One region of the Solibacillus sp. FSL K6-4121 genome, then DNA from elsewhere that is predicted to be linked to it. Evidence: a T-box and tRNA genes for the amino acid it is inferred to sense, from the RefSeq annotation. Region 1 holds a T-box; the other regions hold tRNA genes.
What was found. The T-box of region 1 lies ahead of ileS (isoleucine--tRNA ligase). A T-box ahead of a tRNA ligase gene usually reads a tRNA of that ligase, here a tRNA-Ile.
Positions count from the first base shown of each region.

Region 2: it encodes a tRNA-Ile, which carries the amino acid that the T-box ahead of ileS (isoleucine--tRNA ligase) is inferred to sense. The anticodon was not compared.
Region 3: it encodes a tRNA-Ile, which carries the amino acid that the T-box ahead of ileS (isoleucine--tRNA ligase) is inferred to sense. The anticodon was not compared.

Region 1 is NZ_JBBOCS010000001.1:1,731,063-1,735,464, forward strand. Features, by position in the region: gene MHH95_RS08600 (YlmH family RNA-binding protein) at 1-650, shown strand, start outside; gene MHH95_RS08605 (DivIVA domain-containing protein) at 746-1,291, shown strand; T-box leader at 1,359-1,655, shown strand; gene ileS (isoleucine--tRNA ligase) at 1,907-4,402, shown strand, end outside.
Region 2 is NZ_JBBOCS010000001.1:1,081,012-1,085,413, reverse strand. Features, by position in the region: gene MHH95_RS05570 (S-layer homology domain-containing protein) at 1-172, shown strand, start outside; gene MHH95_RS05565 (MBL fold metallo-hydrolase) at 216-1,202, opposite strand; tRNA gene MHH95_RS05560 (tRNA-Glu) at 1,538-1,609, opposite strand; tRNA gene MHH95_RS05555 (tRNA-Asn) at 1,612-1,687, opposite strand; tRNA gene MHH95_RS05550 (tRNA-Ile) at 1,697-1,773, opposite strand; tRNA gene MHH95_RS05545 (tRNA-Phe) at 1,780-1,855, opposite strand; tRNA gene MHH95_RS05540 (tRNA-Asp) at 1,867-1,942, opposite strand; tRNA gene MHH95_RS05535 (tRNA-Ser) at 1,970-2,062, opposite strand; tRNA gene MHH95_RS05530 (tRNA-Ala) at 2,085-2,160, opposite strand; tRNA gene MHH95_RS05525 (tRNA-Pro) at 2,168-2,244, opposite strand; tRNA gene MHH95_RS05520 (tRNA-Arg) at 2,268-2,344, opposite strand; tRNA gene MHH95_RS05515 (tRNA-Leu) at 2,374-2,462, opposite strand; tRNA gene MHH95_RS05510 (tRNA-Gly) at 2,468-2,542, opposite strand; tRNA gene MHH95_RS05505 (tRNA-Lys) at 2,595-2,670, opposite strand; tRNA gene MHH95_RS05500 (tRNA-Thr) at 2,677-2,752, opposite strand; tRNA gene MHH95_RS05495 (tRNA-Val) at 2,762-2,837, opposite strand; rRNA gene rrf (5S ribosomal RNA) at 2,849-2,964, opposite strand; rRNA gene MHH95_RS05485 (23S ribosomal RNA) at 3,153-4,402, opposite strand, start outside.
Region 3 is NZ_JBBOCS010000001.1:1,248,361-1,252,762, forward strand. Features, by position in the region: rRNA gene MHH95_RS06330 (23S ribosomal RNA) at 1-1,458, shown strand, start outside; rRNA gene rrf (5S ribosomal RNA) at 1,523-1,638, shown strand; tRNA gene MHH95_RS06340 (tRNA-Val) at 1,650-1,725, shown strand; tRNA gene MHH95_RS06345 (tRNA-Lys) at 1,736-1,811, shown strand; tRNA gene MHH95_RS06350 (tRNA-Leu) at 1,898-1,986, shown strand; tRNA gene MHH95_RS06355 (tRNA-Arg) at 2,000-2,076, shown strand; tRNA gene MHH95_RS06360 (tRNA-Met) at 2,152-2,225, shown strand; tRNA gene MHH95_RS06365 (tRNA-Ser) at 2,259-2,351, shown strand; tRNA gene MHH95_RS06370 (tRNA-Met) at 2,405-2,479, shown strand; tRNA gene MHH95_RS06375 (tRNA-Asp) at 2,483-2,558, shown strand; tRNA gene MHH95_RS06380 (tRNA-Phe) at 2,564-2,639, shown strand; tRNA gene MHH95_RS06385 (tRNA-Gly) at 2,645-2,718, shown strand; tRNA gene MHH95_RS06390 (tRNA-Ile) at 2,731-2,807, shown strand; tRNA gene MHH95_RS06395 (tRNA-Asn) at 2,821-2,896, shown strand; tRNA gene MHH95_RS06400 (tRNA-Glu) at 2,901-2,972, shown strand; gene MHH95_RS06405 (S-layer homology domain-containing protein) at 3,312-4,402, shown strand, end outside.

The DNA of each region.
Region 1 (4,402 bases):
AATCCATCATTCAGCAATCGGAAGATCTTCAAGTGTTTACAGAAGGAGTTTTTGAAGATGCAGAGCGCAAGCGAATGCTGATTGCGCCTTCCTATTTACAACCGGAAGAATCAGATTTTCAAATAGAAGTTTATTCGTTAAGTTATCCATCAAAATTTGTGCAGCTCCGCCATCCGGATGTATTAGGTGCACTTTTGTCCATTGGCTTGGATCGTGGAAAGTTTGGGGATATACGACTTAGTGAAAATACAGTTCAATTTGCATTGGCGACAGAAATAGCAGATTATGTGAGAGCGAATTTATCGGGAATTGGCAAAGTAAAGGTGCATGCTGAAGTTTTAAACCCGGATACGCCATATATTCTAAATGAGGAACAATGGAGTGAAAGTTCACATACAGTGTCTTCAATGCGTTTAGATGTAGTACTTGCAACAATTACAAATATTTCACGTCAAAAGTCGCAAAGTTTAATTCAGGCCGGCAAAGTGAAAGTAAATTGGACAGTGCGTGAAGCGGTCGCCTTCGAATTACAAGAAGGGGATATTATTTCTGCGCGCGGCTATGGACGCATGAAAGTCATTATGACAGAAGGGCGAACGAAAAAAGATAAAATACGTTTGCAAGTAGGACGTTTAGAGCAAAAAGTATAAATTTTCATCTGTTTTTGGGGAAATATGATGTTATTCATTAGAGAAACGATTATAATACTCTTAAGAACATACGTAAAAAAGGAGAGTAGAACGATATGCCATTATCCCCTCTTGATATACATAATAAAGAATTTACGCGTGGATTCCGTGGATACGCTGAAGACGAAGTAAATGAGTTTTTAGATCAGATTATTAAAGACTATGAAATTATTTTGCGTGAGAAAAAGGATCTGGAAGAGAAAGTGAAAATGATGTCTACTCAAATGAATCATTATAATTCTTTGGAAGAAACATTACAAAAGTCGATTATCGTTGCACAGGAAGCTGCGGGTGAAGTACGTCGCAACTCAGAAAAAGAGGCAAAATTAATCGTCAAAGAAGCCGAGAAAAATGCAGATCGTATTGTAAATGATGCCTTAACAAAAGCACGAAAAATTGCAATTGAAATTGACGAATTAAAAAAGCAATCTAAAGTTTTCCGTAATCGTTTTAAAATGCTGGTAGAAGCTCAACTAGATTTGTTAAATACGGATGATTGGGATCGTTTGTTAGAATATGATGTCGATTTAACGGAAATACAGGATAATAATCGTCATGAGACTAATGAAGATAGTCAAAATGATGAAAATGCGGTCTATTAATAGTGGGGGCTTGACATTTCATCTAGCCTTTTCATATACTGAAAAATAATGAATAGGATGCATAATGCATCATGCGTTGACGGAGACAGTAAATTTAACATTGTGGTTTAGCGATTCGAGGACGGTGAGAGCTCGAACGAAGCAGGTTAAAATGAAAATCACTCCTGAGCTAAATAGCTGAAATTACAACTTTATGAAGCAGGCGTCCAAGACACCTCCGAAATAAAGAAATTCCTCTGGCAAAAGCTAAAGTGTAATTGTTAAGTAAGCTATTTCGTAGAACACGACGTTACAGTGTCTAATGAGGCTATATTTTTAGCGAATTTAGGGTGGTACCACGAGACTAATGCTCCTCGTCCCTTTTCTATAAGGGATGGAGGGGCTTTTTTGTTGTTTGAAAAGTATCCAAATCCTTTAGAGCGTTAATAAAATTATGATTAGTATAGAACGCTAAATCAATTGCTTAAACGTTGATTGGAATGGAGGGGAGATGGAACGAATGCTAAAATCGTCACGTCCTGTGACAACGCATTCGTGACCAACATCGTGTTGGCCCCCGACCCGGAATGGAAATCAACAATCAGCAATCAATAAGATAATTAGGAGGAATTTTAAATGGTAGAGTATAAAGATACGTTATTAATGCCGAAAACCGACTTCCCGATGCGCGGAGGATTACCAACGAAGGAGCCGCAAGTTCAGGCACAATGGGATGAAATGGACATCAATAAATTGGTGTTAGAGCGCACAAAAGACCGTCCACACTATGTATTACATGATGGTCCTCCATATGCTAACGGTGATATCCATATCGGGCATGCATTAAACAAAGTATTAAAAGACATGATCAATCGTCAAAAATCGATGACAGGTTTCCATGTACCTTATATTCCAGGGTGGGATACACACGGTTTACCAATCGAGCAGGCGTTAACGAATAAAGGTGTTAAGCGTAAAGAGATGTCGGTAGCAGAATTCCGTCAGCTTTGTGAAAAATATGCTTATGAACAAGTTGAAAACCAAAAAGGTCAATTCCGACGTCTAGGTGTACGTGGTGATTGGGAAAATCCTTATATCACATTAAAACCGGAGTTTGAAGCACGCCAAATTGAAGTTTTCGGTAAAATGGCGGAAAAAGGCTATATTTACAAAGGGTTAAAACCTGTTTACTGGTCACCATCTTCTGAATCTGCATTAGCAGAAGCAGAAATTGAATATAAAGACGTTGAATCTTATTCAATCTACGTAGCATTTGGAATTAAAGATGCAAAAGGTGTAGTTCCTGCAGATGCAAAATTTGTTATTTGGACAACGACACCATGGACAATTCCAGCAAACTTAGGGATTTCAGTAAATCCTGAATTCACATATGCTGTAGTTGAAGCAAACGGCGGCAAATATATCGTAGCGAAAGATTTATTAGATAAATTAGCTTCTACATTCGGTTGGGAAGATGTGCAAATCGTTCAGGAAGTAAAAGGCGCAGACCTTGATATGATCGTAGCGGAGCATCCAATTTACAAACGCGATTCATTAGTAATGGTTGGTGAGCACGTAACGGCTGAAGCTGGTACAGGATGTGTACACACAGCACCAGGTCATGGTGAAGATGACTATCAAGTAGGTAAACAATACGGCTTGGATATTTTATCACCAGTCGATAACGGTGGTTGCTACACGGATGAAGCGCCAGGCTTTGAAGGATTATTCTATGAAAAAGCTAATCCAATTGTAATTGAAAAATTAAAAGAAGAAGGCGCGTTATTGAGCGTTTCTAAATTCCAACACTCATACCCACATGACTGGCGTACAAAAAAACCAGTAATTTACCGTGCAACACCACAATGGTTCGCATCTGTAGAAATGTTCCGTAATGAGTTATTAGATGCTGTTTCTGCAACTGAGTTTACACCTGCATGGGGTGAGACACGTCTTTACAATATGATTCGTGACCGTGGTGACTGGGTAATTTCCCGTCAACGTGCATGGGGTGTACCAATTCCAATTTTCTACGCAGAAAATGGCGAACCAATTATCACACCTGAAACAATTGCACATGTTTCAAAATTATTCCGTGAGCACGGTTCAAATATTTGGTTCCAGCGCGAAGCGAAAGAATTATTACCGGAAGGCTTTACGCATGAAGGTAGCCCGAACGGTAAATTTACAAAAGAAAATGACATTATGGATGTTTGGTTCGACTCAGGTTCATCGCACCAAGGTGTACTTGCAGAACGCGGTATGAAATATCCGGCAGACCTTTATTTGGAAGGTTCCGACCAACACCGTGGCTGGTTCAACTCGTCACTAATCACATCTGTTGCCATTAATGGTCATGCACCATATAAAGGCCTATTAACACATGGCTTCGTATTAGACGGTGAAGGACGCAAAATGTCAAAATCACTAGGAAACACGATTGATCCAATCAAAGTTATGGGTCAATATGGTGCCGATATTATTCGTATGTGGGTAGCATCTGTTGATTATACAGGTGATGTTCGTATTTCAATGGATATGCTGAAGCAAGTTTCTGAAACATACCGTAAAGTTCGTAATACACTACGCTTCCTGCACGGTAACGTTACAGACTTCAACGAACTGACTGACCGTGTGGCATATGAAGATTTACGTGAAATGGATCAATATATGTATATGCGCTTACAAGATGTTATTAAAACAGTTCGTGCTGCATATGACCGTTATGATTTCTCGACAGTTTATACAACAGTGAATAACTTCGTAGCGATCGAATTATCTTCTTTCTATTTAGATATTGCAAAAGACGTTGTATATATCGAAGGAAAAGATAATAAATACCGTCGTGCGATGCAAACAGTAATGTATGACACATTAATGGCGTTAGTAAAATTATTAACTCCAATTATTCCACATACTACAGAAGAATTATGGAGCTACATTGAATTCGAAGGCAAACCACAATCTGTCCAATTAACAGACTTCCCTGAAGCTGTGGAGCAAGAAAATTTTGCCGAATTACGTACAAAGTGGGCTAAAGTAATTGTAGTAAGAAATGAAGTATTAAAAGCGTTAGAAGAGGCGCGTAATGCTAAAACAATCGGTAAATCATTAGAAGCAAAAATTTCAGTT
Region 2 (4,402 bases), 650 kb from region 1:
TACTCTTACTTCTGAAACGAAAGCAAGAATGACCAAAACAGTTGAGGGAGAACGTTGCGTTATTGAATTTGAACGCGGATTGAATGACTCCATTAAAACAACAGAGTTTTATTGTGAAGCAGGTCGTGAACGTGATACAGATTATAACGGCACTCTTACAATGGAAAAATAAAATGGGAGCAGCCTGAAATTCTTTCTGGCGCTCCCATTTAGTATCAATCTTTCTTTAATTGAAAAATCCATTGCTCCTCTTGCCAATGACGTTCAACTATTCCACGCTCCTGTGCAAGCAATGTTAAGCCTATTATTTCAGAGATAATAAAGATAAAGTGCTTTGCAAAACGGGGACCGTAAATTGCTTCCCCAATAGCCTGTGCCGTTTGATGACCTTCACTTATTTTCTTTACGAGCTTTTGCAGTTTATATTCCGTCTTACTTAAACTGTTCTCAATGACATCATCTAAATTTTGAAAAACGGCTTCGTGCCCAGCAAAAACATACTGAATAGAAGAGTGCCTTACTTTTTCAATTGATTCAATATATTGCATTAACGGATTTATTATAATTCCTGCTTCGTCATGATCAATTAACGCATTTGTCATCCCGGAAGCCAATAAGAAATCCCCCGCAAATAGCCAACCGTTTTCTTTATCCCATAACCCAATAGAATCAGGTGAATGCCCTGGAACAGCTATTACGTGCAGCCCTCCAATTTGCTGTCCCTCTTCTAGTTGAAGAATAGCTGACTGCAACATTACTTTTTCTTTATTGCGAAGGGTGTTTTCCATTTTAGTCAACCGTTCAACTGCAAAATCCGTTACCCCATACTGTTTATATAATTCTTGGTAAAAAGTAAGCTTCTGCTGTAAATATTCTCCTTCACATTTTAAACGTGTAATGGCAATTTGACTGGCATATACAGGAATCGAGTATTCCTTTGTAAGCTTATTAACCAGTCCTGTATGGTCTTCATGAAAATGAGTAAGTATAATCCGTTTAATTTGTTTCATTTCAATCCTATAGTCACTTAATTTCTGGTAAAAAAACTGTTCAAATTCTTCCCCTTTAATGCCTGCATCTATGAGTGTATATTCGTTTCCATTCTGATATATATAACAGTTAATGCTAACCATACTACTATAATTCACTGGAAATATTATGGGATATACTGTTTTTCCACCAGCTTCTATAATTCCATCCATATGTATCTTCTCCCCACTTAAATGTGTTAGTAACTTATTGGTGCCTGCTGTTTCTATCGGGTTGAAACTATTAAAAAGCTAAAATAAGAGAAAAATTTCCCATTTTATTTCTATAATAGGACTAGTTTAGGGCGATAATAAAGACTATTTTTTACGTCCAGTTTGAATTAAGCAAAGTTTTTTCATCTATTAATTGTTTTTTATAATGAAATTTATTTTTAGAATATAAAACCATTCTATAGTATAAGCGTATTTCTACACTACTAGAAAACCTATCATTTTTATAAATGCAAAAAACACATTGCAAAATTGCAATGTGTTTTCTTGTGCATATATGACCCGTACGGGATTCGAACCCGTGTTACCGCCGTGAAAGGGCGGTGTCTTAACCACTTGACCAACGGGCCTATGGCTCCGAAGGCAGGACTCGAACCTGCGACCTGCCGGTTAACAGCCGGATGCTCTACCAACTGAGCTACTTCGGAATAATACTATGGTGGGCCTAAATGGACTCGAACCATCGACCTCACGCTTATCAGGCGTGCGCTCTAACCAGCTGAGCTATAGGCCCATAGTATGGTGGGTTTGGACGGAATCGAACCGCCGACACTTAGAGCTTCAATCTAATGCTCTACCAACTGAGCTACAAACCCATAAAAAAAAATGGCGGTCCCGACCGGGATCGAACCGGCGATCTCCTGCGTGACAGGCAGGCATGTTAACCGCTACACCACGGGACCAACATCATTAAGTAAAAAATATTAAAATGGAGGAGGTAGAGGGATTCGAACCCCCGCGCGGTGTTACCCGCCTGTCGGTTTTCAAGACCGATCCCTTCAGCCAGACTTGGGTATACCTCCAAAGGGAAATTATAAAAATAAATGGTGGAGCCTAGCGGGATCGAACCGCTGACCTCCTGCGTGCAAGGCAGGCGCTCTCCCAGCTGAGCTAAGGCCCCATAAGAATGGTCGGAATGACAGGATTCGAACCTACGACCCCTTGGTCCCAAACCAAGTGCTCTACCAAGCTGAGCTACATTCCGAATATGTCATTAAATAATATATATGGCGCGCCCGGCAGGAGTCGAACCCACAACCTTCTGATCCGTAGTCAGACGCTCTATCCAATTGAGCTACGGGCGCGCATTATTTACTTTATTAAAAAATAGAGTTGGTGCCGAGGGCCGGAATCGAACCGGCACGGTGATCACTCACCGCAGGATTTTAAGTCCTGTGCGTCTGCCAGTTCCGCCACCCCGGCATTTTTGGAGCGGAAGACGAGGTTCGAACTCGCGACCCCCACCTTGGCAAGGTGGTGTTCTACCACTGAACTACTTCCGCAAAATGCATAAGATATTTTTATCCTGACAGTATATGTAATTTATTTAAAAACTGGTGAGCCATGAAGGACTCGAACCTTCGACCCTCTGATTAAAAGTCAGATGCTCTACCAACTGAGCTAATGGCTCTCTAAATGGTGCCGGCGAAAGGAGTCGAACCCTCGACCTACTGATTACAAGTCAGTTGCTCTACCAACTGAGCTACACCGGCATTTAGAAATGGTGGAGGATGACGGGCTCGAACCGCCGACCCTCTGCTTGTAAGGCAGATGCTCTCCCAGCTGAGCTAATCCTCCATTTTATTTTAGCGAAGCGACGTCCTACTCTCACAGGGGGAAGCCCCCAACTACCATCGGCGCTAAAGAGCTTAACTTCCGTGTTCGGTATGGGAACGGGTGTGACCTCTTTGCCATCATCACTTCACTATTTTCGGCTTCCAATACACGGCGCTATCCTTCGTCAACTTCCCTCGCTCTTTCAGTCACGTACTTAAGTACGCTCCTTCCATCACTCAGTCGTTTCCTCGACTAGCTTGTGTCTATGAAACCCTTAGAAAAAATATTCATTCTTTCAAAACTGGATAAACGTTTCATTGAGTTGTGCAATAAAATGTGGTTAAGTCCTCGACCGATTAGTATTCGTCAGCTGCATGCGTCACCGCACTTCCACCTCGAACCTATCTACCTGATCGTCTTTCAGGGGTCTTACTTACTTGCGTAATGGGAAATCTCATCTTGAGGGGGGCTTCATGCTTAGATGCTTTCAGCACTTATCCCGTCCACACATAGCTACCCAGCGATGCCTTTGGCAAGACAACTGGTACACCAGCGGTGTGTCCATCCCGGTCCTCTCGTACTAAGGACAGCTCCTCTCAAATTTCCTACGCCCACGACGGATAGGGACCGAACTGTCTCACGACGTTCTGAACCCAGCTCGCGTACCGCTTTAATGGGCGAACAGCCCAACCCTTGGGACCGACTACAGCCCCAGGATGCGATGAGCCGACATCGAGGTGCCAAACCTCCCCGTCGATGTGGACTCTTGGGGGAGATAAGCCTGTTATCCCCGGGGTAGCTTTTATCCGTTGAGCGATGGCCCTTCCATGCGGAACCACCGGATCACTAAGCCCGTCTTTCGACCCTGCTCGACTTGTAGGTCTCGCAGTCAAGCTCCCTTATGCCTTTACACTCTTCGAATGATTTCCAACCATTCTGAGGGAACCTTTGGGCGCCTCCGTTACTCTTTAGGAGGCGACCGCCCCAGTCAAACTGTCCGCCTGACACTGTCTCCTACCCCGCTAAGGGGCATGGGTTAGAAGTTCAATACAACCAGGGTAGTATCCCACCGACGCCTCCTCCGAAGCTGGCGCTCCGGGATCTCTGGCTCCTACCTATCCTGTACAAGTTGTACCAAAATTCAATATCAGGCTACAGTAAAGCTCCACGGGGTCTTTCCGTCCTGTCGCGGGTAACCTGCATCTTCACAGGTACTATAATTTCACCGAGTCTCTCGTTGAGACAGTGCCCAGATCGTTACGCCTTTCGTGCGGGTCGGAACTTACCCGACAAGGAATTTCGCTACCTTAGGACCGTTATAGTTACGGCCGCCGTTTACTGGGGCTTCAATTCACAGCTTCGCTTGCGCTAACCGCTCCTCTTAACCTTCCAGCACCGGGCAGGCGTCAGCCCCTATACGTCACCTTACGGTTTTGCAGAGACCTGTGTTTTTGCTAAACAGTCGCCTGGGCCTATTCACTGCGGCTTCTCTAGGCTATGCACCCAAAGAAGCACCCCTTCTCCCGAAGTTACGGGGTCATTTTGCCGAGTTCCTTAACGAGAGTTCTCTCGCACACCTTAGGATT
Region 3 (4,402 bases), 480 kb from region 1:
GGGGGACGCAGTAGGATAGGGTAAGCACGCCGTTGGTTGCGCGTGTTCAAGCAGTAAGGCGTGTATGTAGGCAAATCCGCATACTTTAACGTTGAGCTGTGATGACGAGCTCTTATGAGCGAAGTTCCTGATTTCACACTGCCAAGAAAAGCCTCTATCGAGGTGAGAGGTGCCCGTACCGCAAACCGACACAGGTAGTCGAGGAGAGAATCCTAAGGTGTGCGAGAGAACTCTCGTTAAGGAACTCGGCAAAATGACCCCGTAACTTCGGGAGAAGGGGTGCTTCTTTGGGTGCATAGCCTAGAGAAGCCGCAGTGAATAGGCCCAGGCGACTGTTTAGCAAAAACACAGGTCTCTGCAAAACCGTAAGGTGACGTATAGGGGCTGACGCCTGCCCGGTGCTGGAAGGTTAAGAGGAGCGGTTAGCGCAAGCGAAGCTGTGAATTGAAGCCCCAGTAAACGGCGGCCGTAACTATAACGGTCCTAAGGTAGCGAAATTCCTTGTCGGGTAAGTTCCGACCCGCACGAAAGGCGTAACGATCTGGGCACTGTCTCAACGAGAGACTCGGTGAAATTATAGTACCTGTGAAGATGCAGGTTACCCGCGACAGGACGGAAAGACCCCGTGGAGCTTTACTGTAGCCTGATATTGAATTTTGGTACAACTTGTACAGGATAGGTAGGAGCCAGAGATCCCGGAGCGCCAGCTTCGGAGGAGGCGTCGGTGGGATACTACCCTGGTTGTATTGAACTTCTAACCCATGCCCCTTAGCGGGGTAGGAGACAGTGTCAGGCGGACAGTTTGACTGGGGCGGTCGCCTCCTAAAGAGTAACGGAGGCGCCCAAAGGTTCCCTCAGAATGGTTGGAAATCATTCGAAGAGTGTAAAGGCATAAGGGAGCTTGACTGCGAGACCTACAAGTCGAGCAGGGTCGAAAGACGGGCTTAGTGATCCGGTGGTTCCGCATGGAAGGGCCATCGCTCAACGGATAAAAGCTACCCCGGGGATAACAGGCTTATCTCCCCCAAGAGTCCACATCGACGGGGAGGTTTGGCACCTCGATGTCGGCTCATCGCATCCTGGGGCTGTAGTCGGTCCCAAGGGTTGGGCTGTTCGCCCATTAAAGCGGTACGCGAGCTGGGTTCAGAACGTCGTGAGACAGTTCGGTCCCTATCCGTCGTGGGCGTAGGAAATTTGAGAGGAGCTGTCCTTAGTACGAGAGGACCGGGATGGACACACCGCTGGTGTACCAGTTGTCTTGCCAAAGGCATCGCTGGGTAGCTATGTGTGGACGGGATAAGTGCTGAAAGCATCTAAGCATGAAGCCCCCCTCAAGATGAGATTTCCCATTACGCAAGTAAGTAAGACCCCTGAAAGACGATCAGGTAGATAGGTTCGAGGTGGAAGTGCGGTGACGCATGTAGCTGACGAATACTAATCGGTCGAGGACTTAACCACATTTTATTGCACAAATTCAATGAACCGTTTATCCAGTTTTGAAAGAATGAAATTCTTTCAATAGTGAAGTGATGATGGCAAAGAGGTCACACCCGTTCCCATACCGAACACGGAAGTTAAGCTCTTTAGCGCCGATGGTAGTTGGGGGCTTCCCCCTGCGAGAGTAGGACATCGCTTCGCTTATTTTTTTTGGAGGATTAGCTCAGCTGGGAGAGCACCTGCCTTACAAGCAGGGGGTCGGCGGTTCGAACCCGTCATCCTCCACCATTTTATGCAAGAGCCATTAGCTCAGTTGGTAGAGCATCTGACTTTTAATCAGAGGGTCGAAGGTTCGAGTCCTTCATGGCTCACCAGTTTTTTATAAACTATATACTGTCAGAATAAAAATATCCTATGTATAGCTTATTACTGAAGTAGTTATTACTTCTATATTATAAATGCCGGGGTGGCGGAACTGGCAGACGCACAGGACTTAAAATCCTGCGGTGAGTGATCACCGTGCCGGTTCGATTCCGGCCCTCGGCACCATTTTTAATAATAAGCGCCCGTAGCTCAATTGGATAGAGCGTCTGACTACGGATCAGAAGGTTGTGGGTTCGACTCCTGCCGGGCGCGCCATATATATTAATGTAGCTTGCTTGAGAATATCAGCAATAAATAACCACATTAAAATTAAGATAAAATAATACTTATGGCTACCTAGCTCAGCTGGCTAGAGCATTCGGTTCATACCCGAAAGGTCGTGGGTTCGACTCCCTCGGTAGCCATCTTATGGATTTATAGATTCATCTAATTATTTTGGAGGTATACCCAAGTCCGGCTGAAGGGATCGGTCTTGAAAACCGACAGGCGGGTAACACCGCGCGGGGGTTCGAATCCCTCTACCTCCTCCATTTTATCTATATGGTATTAATACATATTTAAGCAAGAGAAGAAATAATATTGTCGCGGGGTGGAGCAGTGGTAGCTCGTCGGGCTCATAACCCGAAGGTCACAGGTTCAAGTCCTGTCCCCGCAACCAAATGGTCCCGTGGTGTAGCGGTTAACATGCCTGCCTGTCACGCAGGAGATCGCCGGTTCGATCCCGGTCGGGACCGCCATTTGTGGGTTTGTAGCTCAGTTGGTAGAGCATTAGATTGAAGCTCTAAGTGTCGGCGGTTCGATTCCGTCCAAACCCACCATTTATGCGGGTGTAGTTTAGTGGTAAAACCTCAGCCTTCCAAGCTGATGTTGTCGGTTCGATTCCGATCACCCGCTCCAGTTTTTTAATAAGGGCCTATAGCTCAGCTGGTTAGAGCGCACGCCTGATAAGCGTGAGGTCGATGGTTCGAGTCCATTTAGGCCCACCAAATAATTCATTATTCCGAAGTAGCTCAGTTGGTAGAGCATCCGGCTGTTAACCGGCAGGTCGCAGGTTCGAGTCCTGCCTTCGGAGCCAAATAGGCCCGTTGGTCAAGTGGTTAAGACACCGCCCTTTCACGGCGGTAACACGGGTTCGAATCCCGTACGGGTCATTTTAAAGCATGTAGCATAGGCTGCATGTTTTTTATTTTTGTCAGGAATACGATGCTATTGCTTTGGTTCAAAATTAAAGATAAAAAATGAAAAAATAAAATTTTATTGAAACATAACATACCTATTACCAATCCATACTATAAACAATAATCAGAAAATAAAAATTCATTTAACATCTTAAAGTTGCGACTCAATAATGTTTCTCCTCCAATATTGGAAGCATTCTATAAAGTAAGGGTTAAATATCCACAAGTGGTATTAAATAACCTTATATATTATTTGAAAATAACTTCCTTTCTATTCTAAAAAACCTATAATTAATAGCAGGAGGTTAAAAAATGAATAAAATATTTAGTGCATTACTAACATTGATTCTTATAATATCAATGTCTTTACCAGCAACCACTGCACAGGCGGAACAGGTCTTTACTGATGTACCGCCAAAGCATAGTAACTATAATGATATAGCTTATTTATTAAATAAAGGTATTATTTCTGCAGACAAAAAAGCGTATGGTGTGAAGGATATTGTGACGCGTGAGGAAGTAGCAGTCATGGTAGCAAAGGCTGTCGGACTGGATGGTACAAAACGTGCCACGAAGTTCAAAGATATACCCAAAACACATGCCAATAGTGGCTATATTCAATCTGCTGTGGAAGCAGGGATTATCAACGGCTATACAGATGGTACGTTTAAGCCGACGACAAAAGTAACGCGTGGACATATGGCGGCGTTTATTGCACGTGCATTCGATCTGCCTAACGGTACGAAAACTTTCAAAGACGTGAAAAAAGGGCATACTGCATATGAAGCCGTGAGCCAATTAGCAGCAGCAAAAATTACAACCGGTTATGAGGATGGTACGTTTAAACCAGCCAATAATTTAACGCGCGCACATATTTCTGCCTTTCTAGCACGAGCAGTGAAATATCAGGAAAACCTAAACTCATCGAAAAAAATGAAAGTCCACTTTTTAGATGTAGGACAAGGGGACTCGATATTCATTCAGGCGCCAAATGGTAAAACAATGCTTATAGATGCCGGGACAAAGGATTATGGCAATACAGTTGTTTCGTACTTAAAAGCACAAAATGTGAAGAAGCTCGATTACATTGTCGCAACTCATCCTGATGCAGATCATATCGGCGGGTTAAATGCAGTTATTCAAGCGTTTGAGGTAGGGGAGTTTATCAACAGTGGTAAATCTCATACAACAGTGACGTATGAGAAATTACTGGAAACTGTTTTAAGTAAAAATATCCGCTATAAAGAACCAACTGTTGGGGAAACAATTAATTTAGATAGTGAAGTAAAAACACAAGTTTTAGCAGTTGATGCAAAGACAAGTAACACAAACGATGCATCCATTGTATTGAAGCTTACGTATAAAAATGTATCATTTTTATTAATGGGTGATGCTGACACTGA